Tunturibacter psychrotolerans: one gene and its partner. Each later gene encodes a partner of the first gene's protein in a complex. Links are inferred from orthologs where the notes say so. Each region holds a gene or a part of one and is shown in the gene's direction. Other genes may lie near its edges.

Region 1 (7,446 bases):
ATTCTGAGTCATCCCCACGTTTGGAAGGGTCTAATTCGCCTGACAATTCGCACTCTGTTCACTTTCAGGCCTGAAGATAACAGTTCAATGATAGAAACTTTTTTCAGAAAGAGCCGCCTTGTGGGTGCTCTCCCCCTCGTACTTCTCGCCTGTCACTTCGCTGCCGCGCAGAGACATACAGCCGCAAGTGCAGCGTCGGCGAAACTGCCCGACGCACCGACTCCGTCTTCTGAGACAGATACCGCTGCCGAAACCGACGACGCAACCCCGACGATGTTTCCGCACTGGGAAAATTCGCGCTTTCTCATCGGCGGCCAGGCAAACATCATCTTTCAGGCGCACGGACCCTTTCACTCCCCCTATCAAGGGCCAAACAGCCTGCTGCCTCGCGGCGAATACAAGACATCTCTGCTTGGCACGCTTTATCTCGCTGCACAAGCAATCCGTGACCCAAAGTACGCGCTGGACGGCCTCTTTGATCTTGAATCAGCGGGTGGCCGAGGAGACAGTGAAGCCTTGGGACTGGCTGGCTTTACCAATCTCGACGTCGTCCGCAATCCTAATCTTGGTTCGACGCCCTACATGGCCCGTGCGCAGGTTCACCAGACCATCGGCTTCACTGACAAGATGGTAGAGAACGCCCGAACGCAGTTTTCCCTTGCCCCCGAGGTGCCGGAGCGACGCCTGGAGTTTCACGTCGGCAAGATGAGCCTGCCCGACTTTCTCGACATCAACAGCATCGGCAGCGACAGCCACCTGCAGTTCATGAACTGGACTGTCGACAATAACGGCGCGTGGGACTACGCCGCCGACACTCGCGGCTACACTTACGGCATAGTCAGCGAATACGACGACAAGGACTGGTCTGCACGATACGCACTCGCGCTGATGCCCACCATTGCGAACGGAATCGATCTGGACTGGGCTCTCCGTCGGGCCAGCGGGCAGAACTGGGAGTTCGAACTCCGCAAACCCCTGCTGGGCAGTCTGCTACCACCCGAACGCAAAGGCACCATCCGTGTCCTGAGCTATGTGAACCACGCCCACATGGGCTTATATCGCGACGCCAATGAGGCTTTTCTCGCCGGCGAGGGCACGCGGCCAGTCATCCAGAACGTCGAGAAGTTCAGCGCGGTGAAGTACGGCTTCGCCTTGAACTTCGAACAGGAGATAACCGAGGACATACGGATGTTTGGCCGTTTCGGATGGAACGAAGGCCAGCATGAGTCTTTTGCCTACACGGAAGTCGATCAGACTGTGGAGTTTGGGGGCGATTACTCCGGCCGCAGATGGTCGAGGCCTAACGACAAGGTCGGCTTGGCGTTCGTCTCGAATGCCATTAAAAAAGATCACCAGGAGTATCTGAAGCTCGGCGGTCTTGGTTTTCTCCTCGGCGACGGCAACCTGAACTATGCCCGCGAGGACATTCTCGAGAGCTACTACAACATGCACACGTGGCGCGGACTCTATTACGCACTCGACCTACAGTTTGTCGATCACCCCGGCTACAACAAAGATCGCGGTCCTGTGCTGGTCGAATCCGTCCGCATGCACGTCGATTTCTAGAACCCCCGTATACTTTTCAGGTGACTCCGTTCTATCTCTTTGGGGCCGTTGGCTTCATCCTTGGCTTACTCTTCGGCAGCTTTCTCAACGTTTGCATCTCACGCCTTCCCAGACGCGAGTCTGTGGTGCACCCCCGTTCGCATTGTCCGAACTGTGGCGGCGGAATCCGTTGGTACGACAACATCCCACTCGTCAGCTGGGCCTTGTTGCATGGCCGTTGCCGCAATTGCAAAGAACCCATCTCGTGGCACTATCCGGTGGTTGAACTTGCCACGGGGATGTGGTTCGCAATCATCATCTCCCAGGTTTTGGCCCCTTCGTTTTTCGGCACGGGCTTACAGCTCTCGACGGAGTGGTGGGCGGTTCACATCCTGACTGGTCTGGGACTCGCGATTCTGGGTTTTCTCCTCATCGGCCTGATGGTGATGGACTGGCAGACCATGATCCTGCCCGACTCCTTCACGCTAAGTGGTATCGCTATTGCCCTCTTCCTCGTCTGCGCGCAGGCACTCTTTCTTGGCCCGAACGAGGACCAGATCGTCCTCAGCAATCACCACATCCAGCTCACCAGTCCCGGCGGAGTAACCGACCACGGCAACCTTTTCTTTACCGGCCCGGAGAACCTGATCTTCGGCCGCATCGCCGCGGTCTGCGGAGGCGCGTTCCTGCTTCTGCTCATCCGCTGGGTCTACAGAGCCGTCCGTCACCGAGACGGAATGGGACTCGGCGATGTGAAACTGCTCGCCATGATCGCGGCCTTTCTGGGCTTCTGGCCGGCGATTCTTTCCCTCTTCCTCGGAACCCTCGCCGCAGCGGTCTATGGAGCAGTACTTCTGGCGCGCGGCAGGGCAGACGCAGCTTCGAAGCTCGCCTTTGGAAGTTTTCTTTGTCTGGGCGGACTAGTCAGTGCGCTCTTCGGTAATAGCCTGATCGATATGTACATAGCATTACTTCGATAGCCGCACACAACCCTGACAATCGCTTGACACTTGCCAGCCGCAATCTTAGAGTCGAAGATGGCCATGTACAGTTACCCCTACATTTGGAACTACCTTCCACTCGTGCTTCAGGTCCTGGTCGCTCTCGGACTCGCTGTAGGCATGGTGGGCGCCTCTTTTGTCATCGGAAAACACAAAAATTCACGCACCAAGGCTGGAGCCTATGAGTGCGGCATGGATCCGGTGGGCGACGCTCGCGGCCGCTTCACGGTGCGCTTCTACATGGTCGCGATGCTGTTCATCCTCTTCGACGTCGAGGCTGTCTTCATGCTTCCCTGGGCGGTGATCTTCCGCCGGTTGCCCGCTATCACCGGCTCACGCATGTTCGGCTTCTACGAGATGCTTGTTTACCTCGGTTTCGTTGCTGTCGGTCTGTTCTACGTCTGGAAAAAAGGCATCCTGGACTGGGCGAACGATAAAGGGGACCTCTAATGTACGATCCCGCTTCAGCCATTAAAGGCAAACAGGCCGTCTTCGATGCGCATCCCGACAACGCCGCGGTTAAAGCTCTCGCCAATCTCGCAACCGATGCCAAGTTCGATCGAGCCGAACTCACCATCACAGTAGCTGGCGAGAATATCATCGCTGCCGCTAAAGCGGTTCAGCAAGCTGGTTACAACTTCTTTGAGGATGTCACCGCCGTCGATTGGTATCCCTCCGATCCGCGCTTTCAGATCTCTTACAGCATTCTGTCGCATAAGTTGAAGCAGCGCGTTCGCCTCGTCGTTCGACTTGACGGAGACGCCCCCTCGCTCGACAGTATTACTTCAGTATGGCCCTCCGCTAACTTCTACGAGCGCGAAGTCTTCGACCTCTTCGGAGTTCACTTCAGTGGCCATCCCAACCTTCGTCGAATCATGATGCCGGAAGACTGGAAAGGGCATCCCTTACGTAAGGACTACCCCGTGGAGGGCTACCGCTAATGACTCCCCCTGTTGAAGAACTCACCGGAGTGACGCCAGTTGATTCTGTTAATCCGGGCATTGACGAGTTAATCGCCAACTCCGCGCGGAATCGCCAGAACCCTCCTCCCAGCGACCAGACCATGATCATCAACATGGGTCCGCAACATCCTTCGACCCATGGAGTTCTCCGACTGGTGATCGAAGTCGATGGCGAGACCATCGTCGGGATGGCCCCTGACATCGGATATCTCCACACCGGCATCGAGAAGACCTGCGAGGCGAAGTTTTATCAGCAGGTCGTCCCCATGACCGACCGCATCGACTATCTCTGTCCCATGACCAACAATCTCGCCTACTGCCTCGCAGTGGAGAAGTTGCTGGGCCTTGAGATTCCCGAGCGCGCCATCTATCTTCGCGTCCTCTTCAACGAACTGACCCGCATCCAGTCGCATCTGGTCTGGCTCGGCACACACGCCATGGACATCGGCGCGCTCACCGTATTCCTCTATTGCTTCCGTGAACGCGAAGATTTGCTGCGCATCTTCGAAGCAGTTGCCGGCCAGCGCATGATGACTAGCTATGTCCGCGTCGGGGGCCTTAGCGTCGAGCCACCGCGCGATATCTACGACAGGATTCGCACCTTCCTTAAAAACTTCCCCGCACACGTTGAGGAGTACGAAGGCCTCCTGCAGACGAATCCCATTTGGGTAAATCGCCTCAAAGGTGTCGGCCACCTTTCGGCTGCGGATGCGATTGCGTTGGGCGTGACCGGACCACCTCTACGCGCTTCCGGCGTCGACTTCGACGTCCGCCGCGACATGCCTTACTCCGGCTACGAGAAGTTCCAGTTCAACGTGCCGGTTTCCGATGTTGGCGACGTCTGGGCGCGATACATCGTCCGCATGCAGGAGTTCCGCGAGTCGGTCAAAATCTGCCTTCAGGCATTGGATGGTCTCCCCGAAGGACACATCGTCGCGGATGCGCCAAAGATCATTCTTCCCAATCGCGAACAAATGAAGACACAGATGGAATCGCTCATCCATCACTTCAAGATTGTAACCGAAGGCTTTGGAGTTCCGGCTGGTGAGGCAACCAGCTCCGTCGAAGCGCCACACGGGATGATGAACTACTATGTCGTCTCCGACGGAACCGCCAAGCCCTATCGCGTCCATATGCGCAACCCGGGATTCGCCACGCTGCAGGCGCTTGAAACCATGTGCAAAGGCCGTCTCCTTGCAGACGTTGTAGCCGTCATCGGATCGATCGATATCGTTCTCGGCGAGATCGACCGCTAACCTCTGATGCTCGAAGCGCGCCTCAGAGCTGAACTTTGGACATCGTGGGCTTCGTTGCTTCGCTCCTACGCCGCCGCCCACGGAATGAACAGCACGCATCACGCAGTAGTCGAAGTTGGGGCTGAAGAGATTACACTTCGTGTGGCAAGCCGATGGCTTCGTTTCACGCACGAGATGATGGAAATGAGTGACGGTGGTCGTTCCACCTTCAACATGCAGGAAGATGGAACGGTTAAACTGAACGGTGTCGCCGAAGAGATGGACCTTGCCGCCGAACGGCTGGCGCGGGAGATGATGCAGAGTGAGTGAAATAGCCAATACGATCTTTTCGCCGGAGCTGGCCGCCCGCTTCGACAAACTCGTTACCATCTACCCGCTCAGGCGCTCGGCGCTCGTCCCGATGCTGCTTTATGCGCAGGACGAGGTCGGCTATATCTCCGATGAAGTCATCGCCGAAATCGCTGAGCGTATCGGCATCCTTGAGTTGGACGTTCGCAACGTGCTTTCGTACTACTCCATGCTGCGCACCAAACCCGCAGGCAAATACAACGTGCAAGTCTGCACCAATATCTCCTGCATGCTGCGTGGCGGCTACGAGATCCTTGACCACTGCAAACATAAACTCGGCATCGGTCATAAAGAGACGACGCAAGACGGCGTCTTTTCTCTCGAAGAAGTGGAGTGCATTGGCGCCTGTTCCTGGGCGCCCGCCATCCAGATCAACTACGACTTCCATGACAATCTCACGACCGACAAGGTTGATGTCCTCTTCCAGATATATCGCGACGGCCAGGGAAAGGACGTAAAGTAAATGCCAACACTCGTCTCGCATCCCGATGAAGTAAAGATCGTCTCCCGCCGCTTTGGCCTGGGTGCCACTGATATCGACAAATATGTTGAACTCGATGGCTATAAGGCTGTTCAGGAAGCCATCGCTAAGGGCCCGGAGTGGATCATCAACGAGATGAAGGCCAGCGGGCTGCGAGGCCGCGGCGGCGCTGGATTCCCGACGGGCATGAAGTGGTCTTTCGTCCCGAAACAGTCGGAGAAGCCGAAGTACGTGCTGGTCAATGGCGACGAATCCGAGCCCGGCACCTGCAAAGATCACGTCATCTTTTTGCATGATCCCCACGCCGTCATTGAAGGCACGATGATCGCCGGTCTTGCGATAGGCTCCAAGCTCGGCTTCATCTATCTGCGCGGTGAGTACCGTTACCTGCTCAAGATCGTCGAAAAAGCCGTTGCTGACGCATACGCAAAGGGCTTCCTCGGCAAGAACATCTTCGGGACTGGAGTGGACTTCGACATCATCACGCAAACCGGCGCCGGAGCGTATGAGGTTGGGGAAGAGTCCGCGCTCATGGAGTCGCTCGAAGGCAAGCGTGGCGTGCCTCGCATCAAACCGCCCTTCCCTGCTGTGGTCGGGCTTTACGGTGGTCCCACAGTCATCAATAACGCGGAGACGATCGCCAATGCTCCGCACATTCTGCTGATGGGTGGCGAGGCTTATGCGAAGCTCGGCAGCGAACGAAATGGCGGCACGCGCCTCTTTGGCATCAGTGGACACGTCGAGCGCCCTGGCGTCTATGAGCTTCCCATGGGCTACTCGCTCCGCAAGGCGATCTACGACGTCGCCGGTGGAATCAAGGATGGAAAGAAGTTGAAAGCAGTCGTTCCCGGTGGTTCAAGCTGCCCGGTCATGCTTCCCGAAGAGATTGACGTAGGCCTCGACTTCGACCAGATGGGCAAAGCCGGCACCATGCTCGGCTCGGGCGGCATCGTAGTCCTCGACGAGACCGTCTCCATCGTCGAGTTCGCCCTGCGCACCATCGCTTTTTACCAACACGAATCCTGCGGCTGGTGCATTCCCTGCCGCGAGGGCACGGATTGGATCAAAAAGACCCTCACCCGCGTCTACAATGGCGGCGGGAATAAGAAGGACGTCGACAACGTTCAGTATCTCGCCGAAAACATGCTGGGCCGCACCTTCTGCCCGCTGGGTGACGCGGCGGCCATGCCTACCATCGCCTTCGTCAAGAAGTTCCGCAAAGAGTTTGAAGACTACATCGCAGGCAACAAGGCCGGAACCCCCATCATCACCGTAGAACAACTGGTCGGAGCACATTAATGCCAGACGTAAAATTCACAGTAGACGGCAAACAACTCACCGCCCCCGCAGGCACCTTCCTTATCGAAGCCTGCAAGACCAACGGCATCGAGGTTCCCGCCTTCTGCTACTACCCTGGCATCTCGCTCAAGGCTGCTTGTCGTATGTGCGTTGTCCGCATCGAGAAGATGCCCAAGCTCCAGACCGCCTGCACCACCCCGGTCTCTGAAGGCATGGTCGTCCAGACTGAAACTCCTGAGATTGCTCAGGCGCGCAAAGCAACTTTGCAACTGCTCCTCGGCAACCATCCGCTCGATTGTCCTGTCTGCGACGCAGGTGGCGAGTGCGAGTTGCAAGACATGACCTTCAAGTACGGCGCCGCCGAGAGCTTCTACGCCGAGCCCAAGCACCACCGCGAAGAACAAAAGTGGTCGCCCGTCGTCTACTACGACCGCCCACGCTGCATCCTCTGCTACCGCTGCATCAGCATGTGCGGCGAAGGCATGGACGTCTTTGCCCTCGGCATTCAGGCCCGCGGCAGTTCCTCGGTGATCGCCCCCAATGTTCCAGCGCAG
Region 2 (7,390 bases), 1.2 Mb from region 1 along the record:
TCAACTACGATCCCTCACAGCCCCAGCAGCGATTTCGCAATGCTGGCCTCGAAGCCGCATTCCTAGCGCCAGCTGCTCAGCTTCCTCACGCGATCCCCTGGCCGGCAGGTACAGCGCCTACGCCCATCACGCTCACTCCGCTTCCGGTCGACACAGACGACCTATCGCGCTTCGAAGGCTATGACGCAGTCGTGGTCACCTGGACCTCGGCGGAAGCCGCCGCACTGGCCTCTCTGTTCACACCCGCCAACCCAATCAGCACCTGGTTTCTCTATCGCCACAACGTCGCCCAATACATCCCCCTGGTGACGGGGAATGTAGCTCCCTTCAATGACAACACGCCCGAGATGGCCCGGTACTATCACACCCTCGCCCTCTACTTTCCCTGCCAGATAGGTAAGGCAAAAGTTTTGCTGGTCAAGAGCGGTCTGCACCTGGACTACGATGGTCCGGCAACCCCAGTGAAAAAGCTGATGACCGAGATTGCGCAAACAGTTCGCCCCAAACTTTTCATCACAACCGGTACTGGCGGCGGCATCGGATCCGAAGTACTGTTGGGGGACGTTGTCATTGCAGGCGCCGTGCGATTCGACTGCCGTACGCAGTTCAAGAATGAGCCTTGGCACGAAGCGGTCTACTCTCCGTCAAAGTTACCTGCTGGCGCTCTCGCGGCCATTACGCCGTCACTCACTCAACCAAATGCCTCGCGCATTCCGAATGCCAGACCTACTCCAAAGATCTGGAGCTCCGCGAGCGATGCAATTGTCACAACCGACTTCTTCGCATTCGATGACTCCACGAACTTTTACAAGCTACAAGGTCTCGGGCAGGCCTGCGATATGGGCGATGCTATGGTCGCCAGCGCGCTACAGGGCATTCCGAATCTCTCCTGGCATGCCATTCGCAACGCGTCCGATCCCCAGATCCCTAATCCCACCAACAGCATCAAACAGGCCGGCGACGCAGCCGCTCAGATATATGCAAGATACGGCGGCTTGACGACCGCTGCCAGTGTCATCTCCACATGGGCCGTCATCCACTCCGCAACTCACTAGAGCGAGGTCATTCCGCGGTTCTAACGCTGATAGACCTCAGATTCCGCACCCAGCGCTGCGGCTTCTTGTCTTCGCTATTGATGAGCTTGAACTGCCCGTCTTCCCCCAACGGTTTGCCTCCCATGTTGGTCGCAACAATCACAGTGCCGTTGTGCTCTGATCCTTCAATCTCTGTAACTGAATACAGCACCCAGTACTTATCCGTCCCCTCCGCCACGAGATAGCTTCGCAGCATCTTCTGGTGGGTTGTTTTATCTACCGGCAGTCCGTACTTTGCGAGCAACGCCCCGAGCAAAACACCAGAGTACGTTTCGTCCACCTTGGTGTGCTCGTTGTGTACGGTTATTGTCGTTTGCGGCATCGCCGACAACTCAGCCAATGACAGCGTCGTGGCGCTGCCATCGATGGTCAGCACCAGGCTCGTTGAAGGCTGCGTAGGAGCGTGCTGATGCTCAGCCATCACCCCGGTCGGAATAGTCTGAGCGTGAGCCTCTGCGGCGCTCACTCCTGCAAAGCAAAGGCTTACCAGCAGCGGGGTTATCAGGGAGGCTCTTTTCATGGCTTCCAGCCTATAGCGGCTCCGTCGTATACTCAAGGCATGTCTATCGTCCGCGACGCCGCAGCCATTGCCAAGGGAATGAGCATCACGCTGAAGCAGGCCTTCCAGCCGACCGAAGTCGAGAACTATCCTGACGGCAAAGGCCCCATGCGCGGGGCGAAGTTCGAGGAGCGCTTCCGCGGCAAGCACCAGTTGCAGCGTGACGAGAACGGCCTTGAGAAGTGTGTCGCCTGCTTCCTCTGCGCCGCCGCCTGCCCTTCGAACTGCATCTACATCGAAGCCGCGGAGAACACTGAAGAAGTGCGTATCTCCTCTGCGGAGCGTTACGCTAAGGTCTACAACATCGACTACAACCGATGCATCTTCTGCGGCTACTGCGTCGAAGCCTGTCCCACCGACGCCATTACGCATGGCCACGGCTTCGAACTCGCCAGCCTCAATGCCACGACCCTTGTCATGCGCAAAGAAGACCTCCTCATTCCTGCTCCGATGCTTCCGGACGTTGTCCGTTCGGACAAGGATCAAGCCGAGATTCTCGCTTAAACCATTAGGATTAAGTTTGAACCAGCGACCAGTCTTTAGGGACTTGGTCGACTTCGACAGGCGCCAGCGCACCGCGCAACGAAGCAAGGACATCTAATGACAATGACCAGAGCCAATCAGCATCCTCTTGAAAAGATTATCGAGAGCCGAATTGCCATTATCGACGGAGCGATGGGAACGACGATCCGTACCTATGGCATGAAGGAGTCAGACATTCGCGGGGAGCGATTCAAAGACTCTACCAAGGATCTGTTGAACAATGGCGACCTCTTCTCCCTCACTCAGCCCAAGATGATCTGTGATATTCATCGCAGGTTCCTGGAGGCGGGAGCAGACATCATCGAGACCAATACATTTGGGGCGACCAGCATCACTCAGAGCGAATTCTTCGTGGACGATCCGCGGGAGCACGGTGGCCGGAAGGATCCCGAATTTTACCAGAAGATCATTGACGATCCAATGCTCAATAACCTCGCGTGGGAGATCAATGAGCAATCGGCCCTGCAGTGCCGAGAGTGGGCCGATCGTGTCGGTACCGCAACTTCGCGTCAGCGGTTCGTTGCGGGAGCCATCGGTCCGCTAACTGTGTCTCTCTCGAACTCGCCCGATGCCGATGATGCAGGATTCCGTGTAGTCACCTTCGATCAGGTCAAGGCCGCTTATGCGCAACAGGTGCGTGGCCTCATCGTGGGCGGCGTCGATCTTCTTCTTGTAGAGACGATCTTTGACTCGCTCAACGCCAAGGCAGCGCTCGTCGCCATTCGTGAAGTGTTCGATCTAGACGGCAAGGAACTTCCGGTAATGATATCGGCAGCGGTAGGGCGTGGCGGCGAGACGCTGATCTCGGCACAAACAACCGAAGCGTTCTGGAACGCAGTCGAGCACGTGAAACCACTGTCGGTTGGTCTCAACTGCTCACTTGGACCGGATCTGATGTATCCATTTCTGGAAGAGCTCTCAGAGAAGGCTGACGTAGCAATCTCCTGTTATCCGAACGCAGGTCTGCCGAATCCTCTCTCGGAAACTGGGTTCGATCTGGGGCCTCAGGATATGGCTCGTTATCTGGGCGACTTCGCGCGCGGTGGAATGATCAACATCGCCGGCGGTTGCTGCGGAAATACGCCCGAGCATATCGCTGCCATTGCCAAGGCGCTCGAAGGCATGGCTCCCCGACAGCTTAGTCGCCATAGGAGAGCAGCATGAGCGTGGTCGCCGAGCCGAAGCCGCTCCGTCTCTCCGGATCACAACCCTTTACCCAGCAGCCCGGCGTCTACATCATGATTGGCGAGCGGACCAATGTGGCAGGTTCGCCCCGGTTTGCCAAGCTGGTTAAGGAAGGCAAGTACGAGGAAGCCGTCAGCATCGCTCGGCAACAAGTTGAAAATGGGGCGAACGTCCTCGATATATGTATGGACGAGGGCATGATCGACGGCGCCGTCGCCATGACGCGCTATCTGCAGTTGCTGGCAAGCGAGCCTGAAGTCGCCAAGGTTCCCTTCATGGTGGACTCCTCGAAGTGGGAAGTCATCGAGGCGGGGCTCAAGTGTTTGCAGGGAAAGGGGATCGTAAACTCGATCTCGCTGAAAGAAGGCGAAGAAAAGTTTCGCAGCAATGCCGCTGCTGTGTTGAAATATGGCGCCGCCGTAGTAGTGATGGCCTTCGACGAACAGGGGCAGGCCGCGACCTACGAAGACAAGACTCGCATCTGTGAGCGCGCCTATCGCATTCTGGTCGATGAGGTTGGTTTCCCGCCCGAAGACATTATCTTCGACCCCAACATCCTCACCGTGGCTACCGGTATGGAGGAGCACAACAACTACGCGGTTGACTTCATCAATGCAACTCGGTGGATCAAATCCAACCTGCCCCACGCGAAGGTCAGCGGTGGCGTTTCGAACATCTCGTTCAGCTTTCGAGGTAACAACAAAGTTCGCGAAGCCATGCACTCCGCATTTCTCTATCATGCAATCGGTGCAGGCATGGACATGGGCATCGTCAATGCTGGAATGCTCGAGGTCTACGAAGAGATCGAGCCCGAACTGAAAGAACTCGTCGAGGATGTGCTGCTCAACCGCCGTCCCGACGCAACCGAACGCCTGGTCGAGCATGGGGAAAAGCTCAAGAACGTCGGCGCAGTAGTGAGTGAAAAAAAAGCCGAAGAATGGCGCAACGGCTCTGTCGAAGAGCGCCTCTCCCACGCACTCGTCAAGGGCATTGATACATATATCGAAATCGACGCGGAAGAAGCGCGCGTCAAGCTGGGCCGTCCTCTTCTGGTCATCGAAGGTCCGCTGATGGCGGGTATGAGCGTGGTGGGAGATCTCTTTGGAGCAGGCAAGATGTTCCTGCCTCAGGTGGTCAAGTCTGCCCGCGTGATGAAGAAGGCCGTGGCACACTTGACGCCGTTTATGGAAGCCGAGAAGGCCGCTCTTGAAGCGTCTGGCCAGGTCGTCAAAGCGCAGGGCAAGATCGTGCTCGCAACGGTTAAAGGTGACGTCCACGACATAGGCAAGAACATCGTCGGTGTCGTTCTCGCCTGCAACAACTACGAAGTCATCGACATGGGTGTGATGGTTTCGAGCGAAAAGATCCTTGAGCGTGCTAAGGCGGAAAAAGCAGACATCGTTGGCCTCAGTGGCCTCATCACGCCGTCGCTTGACGAGATGGTGCATGTGGCCCGCGAGATGGAGCGTCAAGGTTTCAAGCAACCATTGCTGATCGGCGGAGCGACAACGAGCCGCGCACACACGGCTGTGAAGATCGCGCCTCACTACAGTCAGCCGGTGATCCACGTGCTCGATGCGAGCCGCGCCGTGCCGGTCACGACCAGCTTGCTGAGCGAGGATGGCAACGCCACGTTTGTTACTGCGTATCGTGCAGAATATGAGGCAGTTCGCAAGGCACACTCTGCGCCCAAACAACCGGTCGTCTCCCTTGAGGCTGCGCGTGAAAGGCGAACCCCAATCGAGTGGCGATCAGAGGACCTGCCTAGGCCAGCGTTCAATGGTATTCGCGTGCTCGACAATTTTCCCTTGGCCACGCTACGTGAATTCATTGACTGGTCGCCGCTCTTCCATACCTGGGGATTGAAGGGCATCTATCCGCGCATCTTCGATGACGAGCGGCAAGGTGTCGAAGCGAAGAAGGTATTTGATGATGCCAATGTATTGCTGGACCGCATCATCGATGGAAACCTGATTGCTGCGCATGGCGTCTACGGCTTCTTTCCCGCCAGCGCTATAGGTGACGACGTTCAACTGTATACCGATCAGGCGCGCACACAGCCGCTCGAGCGTTTTCATTTCCTCCGCCAGCAGGCAAACCGGGAAGGCAGCGAACCTTGCCGATCGCTCGCCGACTTTATCGCGCCAAAAGACACGGGACTAGCCGACCACCTAGGTGCATTCGCCGTAACCAGCGGGATTGGACTGAGGGAGCTCTGCGACCGCTTCAGGGCTGAGAACGACGATTACAACGCGATCATGGCAGAGGCTGTTGCGGATCGTCTTGCGGAAGCTTTCGCGGAATGCCTGCATAAGCGCGTGCGTGATGAATGGGGTTACGGGCTTAAGGAAGGTCTCAGTCCCACGGATCTCATTCAGGAGAAGTATCGTGGTATCAGGCCGGCCGCGGGCTACCCGGCGTGCCCGGATCACACGGAGAAGGGGACGCTCTGGCGTTTGCTCGATGTCCAGGCCAACACGGGCATGCAAATTACAGAGTCTTTCGCGATGTGGCCCGGATCGAGCGTGAGCGGTCTTTATTTTGCGCACCCGGAATCACGATACTTTAGCCTCGGCAAGATCGATCGCGATCAGGTCGACAACTACCACCAACGCAAGGGAATGAGCGTGGCCGAGGTAGAGCGATGGCTTGGCCAGAATTTGAACTACGATCCTCGCCAGTAGGCGACATGTCGGAGCAACAGGCGACTCGTCGTTCTCCGGCCGTATGTCCTATGCCGCCTTTCCCGCATAGAAATGCTCGACACGTGATTCGCTGAATCTTCGATAAAATAATAAGAACCCTGTTGCAGGTATTTCGTGCGCGGACCATCACAACCGTCCGTCTCTGCGGTCCTTCTCCAGAGTGCACACCTTGAGTGAAAGTCAGAAAACAATGGAAACCCCGATTAACAACAAGCGAGCCGTCCTGCACATCTGCACCCGCGAGACGATACGCCCACTCCGTGACCAGGTTCTTCGCCTCTCAGGATTTGTCGTAGACTCCACCCTTAGCCACACCGAAGGTCTCTCCATGTTCTGGGCGCGTCAGTATGATCTTGTATTGATTGACGTAGAAGGGGAAGAGGGAATACCGCAGGCTGAAAAAATGTGTTCCGAGATCAAAACGGCTCAGCATGAACAACTGGTTGCTTTCGTCTGCAACTGGCGCGTCGCTATTCTCACCGACTGCCCGGACGAGATTGTGCGCACAGAGTTCGATCCCGCGGCTTTCGCGCAGGGGGTCAGCGATATCATTCCACCGAGCGACGATCAAATCCTGAACTAAAGCTGTGGAACCGGAATCGTCCGCTTGTCTGCACTCACCATCGTCTTCAGCTTAGTCGTCGTCGCGCTTGGGTGGCTCTGGGCCGTTGCAGGTGGCACTACAGCTCGCCGGCGGTCTGGCTATTCGTGACCGCAGCAAGCTGTATCGTCTGAGCAGCGAGAGTACTCTGACTTGAACTTCCTGCAGTCGTCGTCGGACTAGCCTTCTTCGCGTTCGCAGTCGTCGCGTTCTGCGCCACTGCGAACGAACCAGCCAGCAACAACACGCTCATCGCAAAATTCCCGGCGAACTCAAACTCTGTCTTCATCGGTGACATCCCCTCTGCAATGTTTGTGCAGGCGCCATCCGCCCAGTACACCGATCTACCCACATCTGGTCGATACAACTTCCGCGTCAAATTCCTCCACAGTTGCGACGCTGCCCAGCCTGTGGTACAAACGATATATTCCAGTCTGCTTCGGCAGATTTGAATTTCATGCAGAGTGGTTGAGGGACGAGCCCTTTGACGCCACGACAACCGGACAGAACAAAGACGTACCGGTGTCAACTCTCTCCTGGGAGCCTTTTGGGCCGCAGGGAACATGAGATTCGGAGCACGCAAGCCCGAATTCCAGGTTTGCACCCCGCATTTCACCTTCCCAGCCTGACCGGCAATCCCCAAACAAGAGAGTAAGCGCAAAAGTTCTCCCTTTCCCCTCGGAAAGAGCACGATGAACTACTC

Evidence for each region.
Region 2: the proteins of nuoD (region 1) and RBB77_RS11535 are in contact, whole or in part, in a crystal structure (PDB 4HEA), measured with the Thermus thermophilus proteins. The link is inferred for Tunturibacter psychrotolerans from one-to-one orthologs. Residues at the interface, in WP_223903221.1 of Thermus thermophilus: His72, Arg73, Leu76, Gln77, Thr80, Tyr81, Arg84, Thr144, Tyr148, Arg151, Asp158, Glu161, Trp162, Val163, Thr164, Gly165, Gln166, Asn171, Arg174, Lys179, Glu180, Asp181, Leu182, Pro183, Glu184, Glu185, Arg200, Glu203, Leu207, Glu210; in WP_096411123.1 of Thermus thermophilus: Thr2, Ala5, Leu6, Ser9, Ile12, Thr13, Tyr16, Leu33, Lys34, Pro35, Arg36, Phe37, His38, Leu58, Ala61, Ala62, Cys63, Pro64, Tyr66, Ile99, Phe100, Cys101, Gly102, Leu103, Glu105, Glu106, Ala107, Cys108, Pro109, Gly111.

Annotation. Positions count from the first base shown.
Region 1 is NZ_CP132942.1:3,953,635-3,961,080, forward strand. The notes cover bases 2,626-5,625. They hold nuoD (NADH dehydrogenase (quinone) subunit D), read left to right. Parts: upstream 2,626-3,486; coding sequence 3,487-4,764; downstream 4,765-5,625. Other genes in these bases: RBB77_RS16505 (NADH-quinone oxidoreductase subunit A), read left to right, coding at 2,626-2,996; RBB77_RS16510 (NADH-quinone oxidoreductase subunit C), read left to right, coding at 2,996-3,487; RBB77_RS16520 (transcriptional regulator), read left to right, coding at 4,771-5,073; RBB77_RS16525 (NAD(P)H-dependent oxidoreductase subunit E), read left to right, coding at 5,066-5,575; nuoF (NADH-quinone oxidoreductase subunit NuoF), read left to right, coding at 5,576-5,625. Outside these bases: RBB77_RS16495 (carbohydrate porin), read left to right, coding at 88-1,566; RBB77_RS16500 (prepilin peptidase), read left to right, coding at 1,587-2,525; more of RBB77_RS16505, read left to right, coding at 2,589-2,625; more of nuoF, read left to right, coding at 5,626-6,892; RBB77_RS16535 (molybdopterin-dependent oxidoreductase), read left to right, coding at 6,892-7,446.
Region 2 is NZ_CP132942.1:2,780,715-2,788,104, forward strand. The notes cover bases 462-3,405. They hold RBB77_RS11535 (NuoI/complex I 23 kDa subunit family protein), read left to right. Parts: upstream 462-1,653; coding sequence 1,654-2,157; downstream 2,158-3,405. Other genes in these bases: RBB77_RS11525 (hypothetical protein), read left to right, coding at 462-1,055; RBB77_RS11530 (hypothetical protein), read right to left, coding at 1,063-1,614; RBB77_RS11540 (homocysteine S-methyltransferase family protein), read left to right, coding at 2,260-3,360; metH (methionine synthase), read left to right, coding at 3,357-3,405. Also shown: more of RBB77_RS11525, read left to right, coding at 1-461; more of metH, read left to right, coding at 3,406-6,065; RBB77_RS11550 (hypothetical protein), read left to right, coding at 6,277-6,669; RBB77_RS11555 (hypothetical protein), read right to left, coding at 6,767-6,976; thrC (threonine synthase), read left to right, coding at 7,380-7,390. UniProt on the Escherichia coli protein: NDH-1 shuttles electrons from NADH, via FMN and iron-sulfur (Fe-S) centers, to quinones in the respiratory chain. The immediate electron acceptor for the enzyme in this species is believed to be ubiquinone.